Regions from separate parts of the Robertmurraya sp. FSL R5-0851 genome, predicted to be linked through region 1. Evidence: a T-box and tRNA genes for the amino acid it is inferred to sense, from the RefSeq annotation. Region 1 holds a T-box; the other holds one or more tRNA genes.
The links. The T-box of region 1 lies ahead of pheS (phenylalanine--tRNA ligase subunit alpha). A T-box ahead of a tRNA ligase gene usually reads a tRNA of that ligase, here a tRNA-Phe.
Positions count from the first base shown of each region.

Region 2: it has a tRNA-Phe gene. The T-box ahead of pheS (phenylalanine--tRNA ligase subunit alpha) is inferred to sense a tRNA for this amino acid. The anticodon was not compared.

Region 1 is NZ_JBBOOE010000001.1:3,445,344-3,452,976, forward strand. It holds gene MKX65_RS17755 (CvpA family protein) at 156-683, opposite strand; gene zapA (cell division protein ZapA) at 698-967, opposite strand; gene rnhC (ribonuclease HIII) at 1,076-2,014, shown strand; gene pheT (phenylalanine--tRNA ligase subunit beta) at 2,051-4,465, opposite strand; gene pheS (phenylalanine--tRNA ligase subunit alpha) at 4,479-5,516, opposite strand; T-box leader at 5,566-5,813, opposite strand; gene MKX65_RS17780 (TrmH family RNA methyltransferase) at 5,891-6,637, opposite strand; gene sspI (small acid-soluble spore protein SspI) at 6,755-6,961, shown strand; gene MKX65_RS17790 (M20/M25/M40 family metallo-hydrolase) at 7,128-7,633, opposite strand, start outside.
Region 2 is NZ_JBBOOE010000001.1:4,733,724-4,741,356, reverse strand. It holds gene rplI (50S ribosomal protein L9) at 1-319, shown strand, start outside; gene dnaB (replicative DNA helicase) at 448-1,812, shown strand; gene MKX65_RS24110 (adenylosuccinate synthase) at 2,007-3,299, shown strand; tRNA gene MKX65_RS24105 (tRNA-Glu) at 3,447-3,518, shown strand; tRNA gene MKX65_RS24100 (tRNA-Phe) at 3,579-3,651, shown strand; gene MKX65_RS24095 (M23 family metallopeptidase) at 4,030-5,505, shown strand; gene yycF (response regulator YycF) at 5,672-6,379, shown strand; gene walK (cell wall metabolism sensor histidine kinase WalK) at 6,387-7,633, shown strand, end outside.

The sequences.
Region 1 (7,633 bases):
CTTTCACTAAATCCCATTATGAATGATTCACTTCTATTTCACCAATCATTTAGATATTTGAAATCCTACTATGTATTATGTACGTATTGGAATCCAAAAAGTTTTTAAGAAAAAACAAAATAAAACTTCTCTTAAAAAAGAGAAGTAATAATAAGTTATCCCCAAAGCTCTTTCACAAAATTAGATAAAAATGGGGTATTTTCAACTATCCCCTTTGCCACAGAAGAACTAGCTAAAGGAGATTGCACGGCTTCAATTGGTAGAAGTGCTGCTATGTATAAAATGATAAACAGAAGTAAATAGACCTCTAAAAATCCAAGTATACCTCCAGCCCAACGATTAAAAGTCTTTAAAATTGGTAGATTGGAAACAAAATCTAGCATACTTCCAATTATTTGTAGAATAATCTTAACTGCAAAGAAAATAGCTACAAAAGCAATTCCACGGTAATATGCATCCTCCATATTTCCTTCTGAAAAGATGATTTGTAAATTTGATGCATCACCGAAGCTTGGATATGGAATCCAAAGGGTTAATTTAGGAGCAAGTTCGGAATAATAGACCTTTGCAACAATAAATGCAATAATGAAGCCAGTAAGATGAATAAATTGAAGGATAAACCCTCTACGAAGTCCAACAAGTAATCCTATTAATAATATAATGATAATGGCAATATTTAGCATATTCGTTCAATCCTTTACTTCTTTAGTTCACTTTCTAAGCGGTCAAGATGATCCTTTATTTTCAGATAATCATTTACAGCATTTACTGCTGTAAGAACTGCAAGCTTTGTACTATCGAGTGAGGGATTCTTCTGACCGATTTCGCGCATTTTATTGTTTACCAAAGAGGCAACCAATCGAACATGTTCAACACTTTCATTACCTACAATTACATACTGTTGCCCGTATATTTCAACTGTTGTGCGCTTCTTTTCTGCTTCAGACACAGCATTGCCCCCATTCATAAGAATCCTACACTATATCATAACATGAATATTATTTGAGTGGGAAGTTAAGAATGTCTAAATCAGACGAATCAAGGAAAAATATGTATTTTTATTGGAGAGTGTAAAATGAGTCAAGTTGTATTAAAACAGTCTGGGGAACAAATAAAGAAGATGCAGGAATACTACCAACAAAGCATTTCACCTAAAATCCCACCCGGTGGAGTTTTTGCAGCAAAATTGTCCGGTTGCTCCATAACCGCATATAAGTCAGGTAAAGTGCTTTTTCAAGGTCCTTCATGTGAGATGGAAGCAAAGAAATGGGGTGCTGCGGATCAACCTCCAAACAAAAAGACTCCGAAACCTTCACCAAATAAAAGCCATCTACCTGAGCATTTTGAGTCTCTTTCTGTAGTTGGATCGGATGAGGTAGGTACTGGCGATTTCTTTGGACCAATTACTGTTGTTGCAACTTATGTTAATAAACAGCATATCCCCCTATTAAGAGAGCTGGGCGTAAAGGATTCAAAAGGTCTGAAGGATGAGCAAATTTCAGCGATTGCAAAGGAAATTAAGCATGTGATTCCTTATAGCCTATTAACTTTACATAATGAAAAATACAATCAGCTTCAGCAGTCTGGAATGTCACAAGGAAAGTTAAAAGCGCTGTTGCATAACCAAGCCATTGGACATGTACTGAATAAAATTGCACCAGAAAAGCCTGATGCCATCCTAATCGATCAGTTTGCAAAAGAAGATGTGTATTATCAGTATCTTAAAGGGCAAAAAGTCATTCACCGTGAAAATGTCTTTTTCTCAACAAAAGGAGAAAGTGTTCACTTAGCTGTTGCAGCCGCATCCATTCTAGCTCGTTATGCATTTGTTCAGCACTTTGAAAATCTTTCAAAGGAGGCTGGATTTGTCATTCCAAAAGGAGCAGGTGCCCAAGTAGACGTAGCCGCAGCTAAATTGATTAAAGCAAAGGGAAAAGAAAGCCTTCCACATTTTGTTAAACTACATTTTGCTAATACAGAAAAAGCATGGAAACTGATTACGAAAAAACAATGAAAAAAGGAGCATTCCATTGGATGCTCCTTTTCTATTTTATCCTCTTAAAACTGCTCCAGCCTGATCCTTCAAAGCATCTAGTACCTTTTCGTGAGCCTTTGTTACTTCTTCGTCAGTTAGTGTTTTTTCTGGATCAAAATATCTTAATGAAAACGCAATGGATTTCTTACCTTCTTCCATGCGATCTCCTTCATATAGATCAAACACAGAAACTTCCTTCAGTAAGCTGCCACCAGCTTTTGCAATAATGTCAGAAAGCTGACCAGCAACCACTTCCTTGTTAACAACCAATGCGATATCACGCGTAATAGATGGGTAACGAGGAATTGATTCGTATTGTAACGGAGCAATTTCTGCCTCTAGTAAAGCCTTTAAAGATAGTTCAAATACATACGTATCTTTCAAATCTAGTTCTTTTTGAACGTTCGGATGGATTTGTCCGACAAAACCAATTCTCTCCTTATCTAAAAGAAGATCAGCGGTTCTTCCTGGATGCATTCCTTCCACGGTTGCTTGACGGAACTCCACTCTACCTGTCAACCCTAAGCGAGAAAATAACCCTTCTAGCACACCTTTAAGAACATAGTAATCAACAGCTTTCTTTTCCCCTTGCCATGGGTGCTGATGCCATAAGCCAGTAATTGCTGCTGCCAAATGTTCCTTCTCCTCTGGAAGCTTATCTTGTTCAGTCGATAAGAACACGGCCCCTGTTTCATATAAAGCAATGCTATCATTTTGACGAGCAGAATTGTATTTTACTACCTCTAGTAACTGTGGCAAAATGCTCAGACGTAATACACTACGGTCTTCACTCATCGGCATCGCAAGTTTAACAGGTTCACGCTTATCTAGTGCAAATTGAGAGGCTTTTCCTTCATTCGTCAAAGAATAAGTGACTGCTTGAAATAATCCAGCACTTTCTAAGTAGCGACGGACAATTCTGCGTTTTTTCTGGTAATCACTTAATTTTCCTGGCGTAGAAGCACCCTTTGGAAGAGTTTTAGGGATATAGTCGTAGCCGTAAATTCTCCCAACTTCTTCAACTAAATCTTCCTCAATCGTAATATCACCACGACGAGTAGGTACGGTTACAGTAATTTCGTTTCCTTCTATCTTCGTAGTAAATTGTAGACGGGCAATAATATTTTTCACCTCATCCATGGAAATTTCGGTACCAAGGACACCATTGATTTTATCTAATGTAATTGAAACAACCGCAGGCTCCACCTTAAGTGCATCTGCCTCAACAGATCCTTCTAATACTTCTCCGTTTGCATACAATGCTAGTAACTCAGCCGCTCTTTCTGCTGCAGCTCTAACACGATTCGGATCCACACCTTTTTCATAGCGTGCACTAGCTTCACTACGCAATCCATGATCCTTCGAAGCTTTACGAATAGGTGCTCCTACAAAATATGCAGACTCTAATAATACGGTTGTCGTTGTTGTTTCTACCTCAGAGTTTGCTCCACCCATAACTCCTGCTAATGCAACCGGCTCATTTCCGTTTGTAATCACCAGATGATCTGTTGTTAATGTACGTTTGGCATCATCAAGCGTTGTAATTGTTTCACCTTGATGCGCACGGCGTACAACAATCTCTTTTGAACCAAGACGATCATAGTCAAAGGCATGTAGCGGTTGACCGTATTCCATTAAAATGTAATTCGTTATATCGACAACATTATTATGAGGACGTACTCCTGCAGCCATCAGACGCGTTTGCATCCATAATGGAGAAGGTCCAACCTTTACATTTTTAATCACTTTTGCGACGTAAAGTGGATTATCTTCTGGAGCATCCACAGTAACAGAGATATATTCGCTAGCCTTTTCGCTAATTGATGAAACCTCAGGCTTTGGAAGCTTTACTTCTTTTCCTAGAATGGCCGCAACCTCATATGCTACACCTAGCATACTTAAGCAATCCGCTCGGTTTGGAGTTAATCCTAGCTCTAAAATTTGATCATCACGATTTAACAGCTCAAGTGCATCGTCCCCAACTGTTGCCTCATTCGGGAATACGAATATCCCTTCAGAGAATTCCTTGGCAACAAGCTTGCTTTCTACCCCTAGCTCCTGCAAGGAACAGATCATTCCATTTGACTCTTCGCCGCGAAGCTTTGCTTTTTTAATCTTGAAGTTTCCTGGGAGAACCGCTCCCACCTTTGCCACAATCACATGTTGCCCTTTATCTACATTCGGAGCGCCACAGATGATTTGAACGGGCTCTCCTTCTCCAACATCTACTAAACATTTGTTTAGCTTATCGGCATTTGGATGTTGTTCACGTTCTAACACATGACCGACGACGAGTCCTTTCATTCCTTCATTAAGAATCTCAACGCCTTCCACTTCAATCCCACTTTTTGTAATTTTATCGGCTAGTTCAGAAGCTGTGACACCAGAAAGGTCCACGTATTCTTGAAGCCATTTATAAGAAACAAACATTCTTGTTATCCTCCTATTCATGTATCGAAAATTGCTTTAAGAAACGTACATCGTTTGTATAGTAATGACGAATATCATCCACGCCGTATTTCAGCATGGCAATTCTCTCAGGCCCCATCCCGAATGCAAAGCCAGTATATTTTTTTGAATCATAGCCAGCCATTTCAAGTACGTTTGGATGCACCATTCCAGCTCCAAGAATTTCAATCCAACCCGTTCCTTTACAAACGCTACATCCTTTTCCGTTACAAATTTTGCAAGAGATATCCATCTCAACAGAAGGTTCTGTGAATGGGAAGAAGCTAGGACGTAAGCGAATCTCACGGTCTTCACCAAAGATTTTTTTCGCAAATACATCTAGTGTCCCTTTCAGGTCACTCATTTGAATGTTTTCTCCTACCACAAGACCCTCGATCTGCATGAATTGATGGGAATGCGTTGCGTCGTCATTATCACGGCGATAAACTTTTCCTGGGCAGATAATTTTAATAGGTCCCTTTCCTTCTTTCTTTTCCATCGTTCTTGCTTGCATTGGCGATGTGTGTGTACGAAGAAGGATTTCTTCCGTAATATAAAAGGAATCTTGCATATCACGAGCTGGATGACCTTTTGGTAAATTTAAAGCCTCAAAGTTATAGTAATCACTTTCTACTTCAGGACCTTCTGCAATCGTGTAGCCCATACCAATAAAGAGGTCTTCGATTTCTTCAATGATTCTTGTTAGTGGGTGATGGTTTCCTGTTTTTACCGGTCTTCCTGGAAGTGTTACATCAATGGTTTCTGAAGCTAGTTTTTTAGCCACCTCTTCTTCTTCCATAACCGCTTGTTTTTCTTCAATTGCTTTTGCAATAACGTCTCTTACCTCGTTCGCCAATGCCCCCATCTTAGGACGTTCCTCAGCACTTAGCTTCCCCATCCCTTTTAATACCTCAGTAATGGGACCTTTTTTCCCTAGATAAGATACACGAATATCATTTAATTCTTTTAAATCAGTCGCTTTCTTTATTCCTTCAAGCGCTTCTTGCTGAAGCTCTACTAAGCGTTGCTCCATGTTCTTTCCTCCTTATGATTTTTAGACAAAATAAAAAACCTCATCCCTGAAAAGGGACGAGGTTTCATTATTCGCGGTACCACCCTTAATTAATGTAGATATTCTTTCTCCTACATTCACTTCATTGTTGATAACGGCTTTAAACCGGTGCATCTTTACACTTCTTAAAGAAATGGTCCCGATGCCAACTCGGGAGGTGAACTTCGTTTACTTTTTCTATAAAAATGCTTTCAGTCTAAGGCATTTTCTCCCTAACATAGATGGTAGCAAACTACTTTTCTCCGTCATCGTTTTTTAGTATGTAATTTTTGCTGTTATTATAGTATACTTTCTTACTTATTTCAAACCCATTTTCGGGAGGCTATGTGCCTATTTTATCCACGTAAGTAATATAACAAAATTCCTGCTGCTACTGCAACATTTAATGACTCACTTTTTCCATGAATCGGAATAAAAAGATTAGCTGTCGTTTTACTTAATAGCTCTCTACTTACCCCGTTCCCTTCATTTCCGACGATTAAGGCATAGGATCCAGGTGATTGTATTTGATGGAACGGTTCGGCATTCTCCAATGCTGTCCCATAAACAGGGATTCCTCGGTCAAGAAGATCGCTTGTCCAAGCAGAGATATCAGCTTTAATAACTGGAAGATGAAAATGGCTTCCTTGGGCAGACCTAAGCACCTTGGAATTATACATATCCACACTTCCATTCCCAATCACCACAACGTCCACACCCGCAGCATCTGCCGTACGAATCATTGTTCCTAAATTTCCAGGGTCTTGGACAGCATCAATTAAAAGATAAGATGTTCCTTCTGTACGGGATGACTTTTCTTGATGACATACTGCAAAAACGCCTTGTGGTGTATCTGTTTCAGCCAATAGCTTAATGATGTCATTAGGCACAGAGAGAATCGGTGTTGATCCGTAATCAAAGCTTGAAGGAAGATCCATGTTTTCTTGTACAATGATTTCTTCAATACGACCTGCTTTTAGCGCTTCCTCCACTAGATGGAAACCTTCGACTAAAAATAGGCCTGTTTTATCTCTTTCCTTTTTCGTTAATAGTTTCTTCCATTGCTTCACCTTTGGGTTACTACTCGAGTGAATATGCTTCAAGGTAAAACCCCTTCTTTCCTTTTTTCTCGGGTTTTCTTATTATAGCGTAACTTAAGTACATAATAATAACAAAAATAGAAAACATATTAAAGAAAATGAAGAAGGAGTGGGTAAAAAATGAATCTTAACTTAAGAAATGCAGTTATTCATAATGTATCAGGAAATACACAAGACGAGCTACGAGACACGATCGTAGACGCCATCCAAAACGGCGAAGAAAAAATGCTTCCAGGTTTAGGAGTACTTTTTGAAGTCATCTGGAAAAATGCATCCGACCAAGAAAAAAGCGAAATGCTCCAAACCCTAGAAAACGGCCTAAAATAGGGTGTCTGTCACCGCTCGTGGACAAATTCTTTGATTTGTCCACGGAAGGTGACAGACACCATCCGTGGACAGTTGGGGTGATTTTGTCCGCCTGAGATGGACACTTATAGTCCAGCTTAACCAAACAAAGACAGCATGCCCCGAGCATGCTGTCTTTGTTTGGTCTCTATTCGAGAGTAATACGGTCTACTGTTTCACGGTCTAGACGTTTGATGACTTCAACGATTAGCTTAACTGCGTTTTCGTAGTCATCACGGTGCAGCATTGCTGCATGTGAATGGATGTAGCGAGTTGCAATCGTAATGGCTAATGAAGGGACTCCTTTATGAGATATATGGATGGAACCCGCATCCGTGCCACCTCCAGCGATTGCATCGAATTGATATGGAATTCCAAGTTCATCCGCTGTATCCGTTACTAAATCTCTTAATCCTTTGTGAGACACCATACTTGCGTCATACAAAATGATTTGAGGTCCTTTGCCCATTTTACTTTGCGCTTCCTTCTCCGACACACCAGGAGTGTCACCAGCGATTCCAACATCTACTCCAAACCCAATATCAGGCTCTATTGCTGCAGCTGAAGTACGTGCTCCACGTAAGCCTACCTCTTCTTGTACACTTCCAACTCCGTATACAATATTTGGATGCTCTTCATTCTTTAATTGTTTTA
Region 2 (7,633 bases), 1.3 Mb from region 1:
TAGCACCCTTGAGGGACAGAAAAAGAAGCAAGAAAAGGTAGCTGCTGAAGAGCTTGCTGAAGCAAAAAAACTAAAAGAAACGATTGAAAAAATCACAGTCGAATTAAGTGCAAAAGCGGGTGAAGGTGGACGACTTTTTGGTTCAATTACTAGTAAGCAAATCGCAGAAGAGTTGCAGAAAAAGCATAATATTAAAATTGACAAACGTAAAATTGAACTAGAAGATGCGATCCGTGCTTTAGGCTATACAAAGGTACCAGTAAAGCTTCATACCGAAGTTCAAGCTACTTTAAACGTACACGTAAAAGAAGTAAACTAAATTTGGAAGTTCCATTTCGGTATATTCATGATAAAATAGAGTAGCTAACAAAATGTGACCCGTTTTACTGGTCACATTTTTTCTAGTTTTCATCATTTCCTCTAAGAAGCAAAGGGAGGTTACTATAAATGAATGATTTATATGCTGACCGTCTCCCTCCTCAAAATATAGAGGCTGAGCAGGCGGTTTTAGGTGCGATATTTTTGGAACCATCTTCTCTTACAATGGCATCAGAAATATTAATACCTGATGATTTTTACCGAGCGGCACATCAGAAAATTTTTCAAATGATGTTACAGCTGAGCGACAAAGGAAAAGCCGTCGATCTAATAACTGTGACAGAAGAGCTTTCAGCTGCAAAGCTTCTTGAAGATACTGGTGGAGTTAGTTATTTAAGTGAATTAGCTGGTTCGGTCCCGACAGCTGCCAATATAGAGTACTATGCTAAGATCGTTGAAGAAAAATCTTTGCTTCGGCGATTGATCCGTACTGCAACAACGATTGCAACGGATGGATACACACGAGAAGACGAAGTTGAAGTGTTATTAGGGGAAGCAGAGAAAAGTATTTTAGAAGTATCCGGTCGAAAAAATGCTGGTGCTTTTCATAATATAAAGGACGTTCTTGTCCGAACATATGACAATATTGAAATCATGAATAACCGCGTGGGTGAAGTAACGGGTTTAGCAACAGGGTTCTCAGAGCTCGACCGTATGACAGCAGGGTTTCAACGGAATGATTTAATCATTGTAGGAGCACGTCCATCCGTTGGTAAAACAGCCTTTGCCTTAAATATTGCGCAAAACGTTGCATCGAAAACCGGTGAGAATATTGCTATTTTTAGTCTCGAGATGGGCGCTGAACAGCTTGTTATGCGTTTGCTTTGTGCAGAAGGAAATATTGATGCACAAAGGCTTAGAACGGGTTCATTAACAGATGAGGACTGGGGTAAGCTAACGATGGCTATGGGAAGCTTATCGAATGCTGGTATCTTTATTGATGACACCCCAGGGGTAAGAATTACAGATATTCGTTCGAAATGCCGCCGATTAAAGCAGGAACATGGTCTAGGTATGATTCTAATTGACTACTTGCAGCTAATTCTAGGAAGTGGTCGTTCTGGCGAGAACCGTCAGCAAGAAGTATCAGAAATCTCCCGTTCCTTAAAGGCTCTTGCTCGTGAGTTGAAAGTACCTGTGATTGCCTTATCACAGCTTTCCCGTGGGGTAGAGCAGCGTCAAGATAAGCGTCCAATGATGTCAGATATCCGTGAATCAGGAAGTATTGAGCAGGATGCTGATGTAATTGCCTTTTTATATCGTGATGATTATTATGATCGTGAATCGGAAAGTAAGAACATTATCGAAATCATTATTGCGAAGCAGCGTAATGGTCCGACTGGAACCGTATCATTAGCTTTTGTGAAAGAATATAATAAGTTTGTTAACTTGGAGCGGCGTTTTGATGATAATGGTGTTCCACCTGGAGCTTAATAGATTAGAATAATAAAAGACTAGCTACAAACCGGCTAGTCTTTTTTCTATGAAACAAGAAATAATTACGAACAAAAAATATTAATCTTACAAAAATCGTTCGGGTTTTGTTGACTTTTAGCTGTTCAAATTGGTAAACTAATCTTGTTTGAGTTGCACGAAAAAATGTTAGTTACCTTTGGAGGTGCTGTTATATGTCATCAGTAGTTGTAGTTGGAACACAGTGGGGAGACGAGGGAAAAGGTAAGATCACAGACTTTTTATCAGAAAATGCAGAAGTGATCGCTCGTTACCAAGGAGGAAATAATGCCGGTCATACGATTAAGTTCGGTGGAGAAACGTATAAGCTTCATTTAATTCCATCTGGAATCTTCTATAGCGATAAGGCTTGTGTGATTGGAAATGGGATGGTAGTAGATCCAAAGGCTTTAGTAAAAGAGCTTGCTTACTTACATGACAAGGGTGTTACAACAGATAATCTTCGCGTGAGCAACCGTGCACATGTTATTTTGCCTTACCATTTGCGCCTTGATGAAGTAGAGGAAGAAAGCAAGGGAGCAAATAAGATTGGTACGACGAAAAAGGGAATTGGCCCAGCTTATATGGACAAGGCAGCGCGTATCGGAATTCGTATTGCTGACCTTCTTGACCGTGAGGTGTTCGAGGAAAAGCTAGCCCGTAACCTAGAAGAGAAAAACCGTTTGCTTGAGCGTATATATGAGACTGAAGGCTTTAAGATTGAAGATATTCTTGATGAGTATTACGAGTATGGCCAACAAATTAAACAATATGTGTGTGACACTTCAGTTGTGTTAAACGACGCACTTGATGAAGGACGCCGTGTTCTTTTCGAAGGTGCTCAAGGAGTTATGCTGGATATTGACCAAGGTACATACCCATTTGTTACCTCTTCCAATCCTGTTGCAGGTGGAGTGACAATCGGTTCGGGTGTAGGGCCTACTAAAATTAAGCATGTAGTTGGGGTATCTAAGGCTTATACGACTCGTGTAGGGGACGGTCCTTTCCCAACGGAGTTAGATAACGAAATTGGTCACCAAATCCGTGAGGTTGGTCGTGAGTACGGTACAACAACAGGACGTCCGCGTCGTGTCGGTTGGTTTGACAGCGTAGTCGTTAGACATGCTAGAAGAGTCAGTGGAATTACAGATCTTTCTTTAAATTCTATCGACGTGTTAACAGGGATTGAAACGTTAAAGATCTGTGTGGCATATCGATACAAAGGGGAAGTAATTGAGGAATTCCCAGCAAGCTTAAAAACATTAGCTGACTGTGAGCCAGTCTTTGAAGAGCTGCCAGGTTGGACGGAAGACATCACAGGCTGCAAATCACTTGCTGAGCTACCAGCAAATGCTCGTCACTACCTAGAGAGAATTGCACAGTTAACAGGTATTCCATTGTCTATTTTCTCTGTAGGTCCAGATCGTACACAAACAAATGTTGTGTTAAATCCATGGAGACAAAGCTAATCCATTTCATTTCAATATTCGCCACTAAAAGTAGTGGCGAATATTTTATTTAGGAAAAAATAAATTTTTTATAAAATACATATTGCAATCTATAAAGCTATTATGCTAATATAAAAAACGTCGTCATAATATGTCGAATTAACACATGGCCCCTTGGTCAAGCGGTTAAGACACCGCCCTTTCACGGCGGTAACACGGGTTCGAATCCCGTAGGGGTCATCACACTATTCCAATCTCTTCAAAGGCAAGAGGTTGGAATTTTTATAAATACATAAATACGGCTCAGTAGCTCAGTCGGTAGAGCAAAGGACTGAAAATCCTTGTGTCGGCGGTTCGATTCCGTCCTGAGCCATCTATGAAAGAGGAGTTTGTCCTATGACAAATTCCTCTTTTTTGTTACAGAGATGTAATATTCAAGTAAAATTCTTCCAAGAAATTTGTCGAAATAAATTTCGGTGATCTATAGTAATATGAAAGCGTTTCTATTAATAAACGCTGTTATATCAATGTTTTGCTAGGAATTCTTCAGAAGTTACCAATCTATTCATTCGACGAGCCTTTGTAATATAATGTCATTAATTATACAATTATGTTACATATCAAGTGCTAGTAAACTCTTGATGGCTTATTTATGGTAAAGTAAAGAAGGCTTATTTTGCAACTAAGTAAAAATAAAAAGAGTTAAAAGCACTAAAAGTGTTTTGTTGCGCTAGTCTAGGAGGATTAGAGAATGGGTTTTTTCAATAAGAGACTTTCCGAACTAACGATCAATACATCTAATAGTCTAAAACCTACAATAAAAAAGGTAGCTATATCAGCAATGGCATTAGGAGCACTTACATTTGGTGTAGGTTCAGCATCTGCTAATGGCTCAAAATTAAGCACGGTATACTATGTATATATGAATAAAGAATACGTTGGTACTGTTTCTGACAAAGAAGTGGTTCAAGAGATTCTAGATGAAAAAGTAGAAGAGTTTAAGCAATCGTATACAAATTTAGATTTAGCCGTTGATTCACAACTTACATATGTTTCAGAGCAAGTGTTTGGTTCTACTGCTAAAACAAGTGACGAAGAAGTTGCAGAAATCATTCAAAGTAAACTGGCCGTTCAAGCTAATGCTTCAGCCTTAGTCATTGATGGAAAAGCAGTAGCTTACTTAAAAAGTGAAGCTGAGGCGGACCAGGTGTTAAATGCTTTAAAGCTAAAGTATGTTACACAGGAGCAACTAACAGAGTTGGAAACTCGTAAGGCAACTCCTGAAGAGGTATTACCTACGCTAAAGGAAAATGAAGTTCGTCTATTAGACGTTTCATTCACAAAAGAAGTTTCACAAAATGTAGAGAAAGTTACACCAGATAAAATATTAACTGTTGAGGAAGCAGTTACCTTTTTAACTAAGGGTACTTTAGAAGAAAAGAAATACTCTGTGAAAGAGGGAGATGTGTTAGGTGGAATTGCCTCAGCACATGGAATGGACATGGCACAGTTATTATCCATTAACCCGGGTATGACAGAAGATAGTGTAATAAAGATTGGGCAAGAATTAAATGTAACCTTCCTCCAACCCCTTCTACAAGTAGTAGTTGTAAAAGAAGAGGCAAAAAAGGAAACCATCGCATTTGCTAATGAAGTAATAGAAGATGGAGCTATGTATAAAGGCGATACAAAAGTAGAGCAAGAGGGGAAAGAAGGAGCTCGCGAGGTAACATATAAAGTCTCCGAGCAAAATGGTATCCGTGTAGCTCAAGAGGTTACGAGCGAAAAGATCCTTCAAGAACCTGTTAATTATATTGTTAGAAAAGGGACAAAAGTTGTTCCATCTCGTGGAGACGGATCCCTTGCGTGGCCGGCAAATGGCGGTTATGTTTCCAGCCAAATGGGCTTTAGATGGGGCAAACAACATAAAGGTATAGATATTGCACGTCCTAGTAGTGGAACTATTAAAGCTGCTGACAATGGAACAATCGTATCTGCTGGGTATGATGCCGGGTATGGAAATAAAATTGTCATTGATCATAATAACGGGATGCGTACCGTTTATGCACATTTAGCTTCTATAAGTGTAAGTGTTGGTCAAACGGTTGTTAAGGGCTCAGCTATTGGTGTTATGGGTTCAACTGGAGATTCAACAGGTGTTCATCTTCACTTTGAAGTTTATAAGAATGGTAGTTTAGTAAACCCACTAAATTATGTAAATAGATAATATATTAATACCTCTAGTGAAAACTAGAGGTTTTCTATTTCTTAATGAAGTGATTTGCCTTCTAAAAACGTGAATTCATAGGCATATCATGATAAAGTAAGGACTATGAACAGTAAAAATAGCGGAAGATAAAATAAATAGACAGCCCAAAAAAAGGAGCTATGAAATGGAAAAACGTATACTTGTTGTCGACGATGAAAAACCGATTGCTGATATCCTTCAATTTAATTTAAAAAAGGAAGGGTATGATGTATATTGTGCCTATGATGGTAACGAGGCATTAAAGATGGTAGAAGAAATTATGCCAGACTTAATCTTACTAGATATCATGCTTCCTCAACGAGATGGCATGGAAGTATGTCGTGAAGTACGTAAAAAATATGAAATGCCTATTATTATGCTAACAGCTAAGGATTCTGAAATTGATAAGGTACTTGGTCTTGAACTTGGAGCAGATGACTATGTAACAAAGCCATTTAGTACAAGAGAATTAATTGCTCGTGTGAAAGCAAATTTAAGAAGACATCAAACGAATATAAGTCAGCAGGAACAAGATGAGACAAATGAGATTGAACTAGGCTCATTGACGATTCATCCAGATGCTTATATTGTATCGAAGCGCGGGGAGATGATCGAGCTTACTCATAGAGAGTTTGAACTACTTCACTACTTAGCTCAGCATATCGGACAAGTGATGACGAGAGAACATTTACTGCAAACCGTTTGGGGCTATGATTACTTTGGCGATGTTCGTACAGTCGATGTAACAGTTAGAAGACTCCGTGAAAAAATTGAAGATAACCCAAGTCACCCTACATGGATTGTGACAAGAAGAGGGGTTGGATACTATTTGCGAAATCCTGAACAGGAGTAATCAGTAAATGAAAAAGGTTGGTTTCTTTCGATCTATTCATCTTAAGTTTGTAATGATTTATGTATTGTTAATTTTAATTGCAATGCAAATTATCGGTGTCTATTTTGTCAGGCAGCTTGAAAGTACCTTATTAAGAAATTTTGAAACCTCTATTGAAGAGAGAGTTAATCTTTTAGCCTATTACTTAGGGGAAGAATTGGGCAAGGAACGTAACACCGATGATGAGGGACCCACTCTGGAAGAGGCTGTAAAGAAGATACTGTCTGATTTGAAAACGACAGATATTTCAGAGGTTCGTTTAATTGAGGCAAGTACTCAAAGAATTATTGGCACATCAGATCCTTATAATCAAGGAATCGTAGGTCAAAGATCTACGGATACATTAATTAGACGAGTCATAGCTACTTCTGCCGATGAAGGGGAAGATGTTACTCAAATAGATCCACAGACTGGAAACCGGATTTGGATTTTAGTTACACCCGTTCGTTCTGATGATGATGTGACTGGTGCTATTTACTTGGTAGCGAAAAAAGAAAATGTGTATTCACAAATGAAGACCATTAATAATATTCTTGCCACAGGAACGGGTATTGCATTATTGATTACAGCAGTACTTGGAATTCTACTTGCACAAACAATTACAAGGCCTATTTCTGATATGCGAAAGCAAGCACAGGCAATGGCAAAAGGGAACTTTTCTCGAAAGGTGAAAGTTTTCGGATATGATGAGATTGGGCAATTGGCCATTACTTTCAATAATCTCACAAAAAAGTTGCAAGAGGCACAAGCAACCACTGAGGGAGAACGTCGAAAGTTAACATCTGTTCTTTCCTATATGACAGATGGTGTGGTAGCTACCGATCGAAAAGGACGTGTAATCCTCATTAATGAACCTGCAGCAAAGCTCTTGAGCGTTTCACGTGAAACAATACTGTCTAGCTCTATTGTGTCTTTACTAGGCTTAGAAGAAGACTATACGTTTGAAGATTTACTGGTAGAGAAAGAGTCACTTATTTTGGACTATAGCACGGCTACAAAGCCTCTGATTCTACGGGCGAATTTTTCGGTCATTCAAAAGGAAACTGGATTTGTGAACGGTCTAATAACGGTTCTTCATGATATTACGGAACAAGAGAAAATTGACTTAGAGAGACGAGAATTTGTTGCCAATGTGTCACATGAGTTACGGACACCTTTAACGACGATGAGAAGTTACTTAGAAGCATTATCAGATGGTGCCTGGAAGGACGAGGA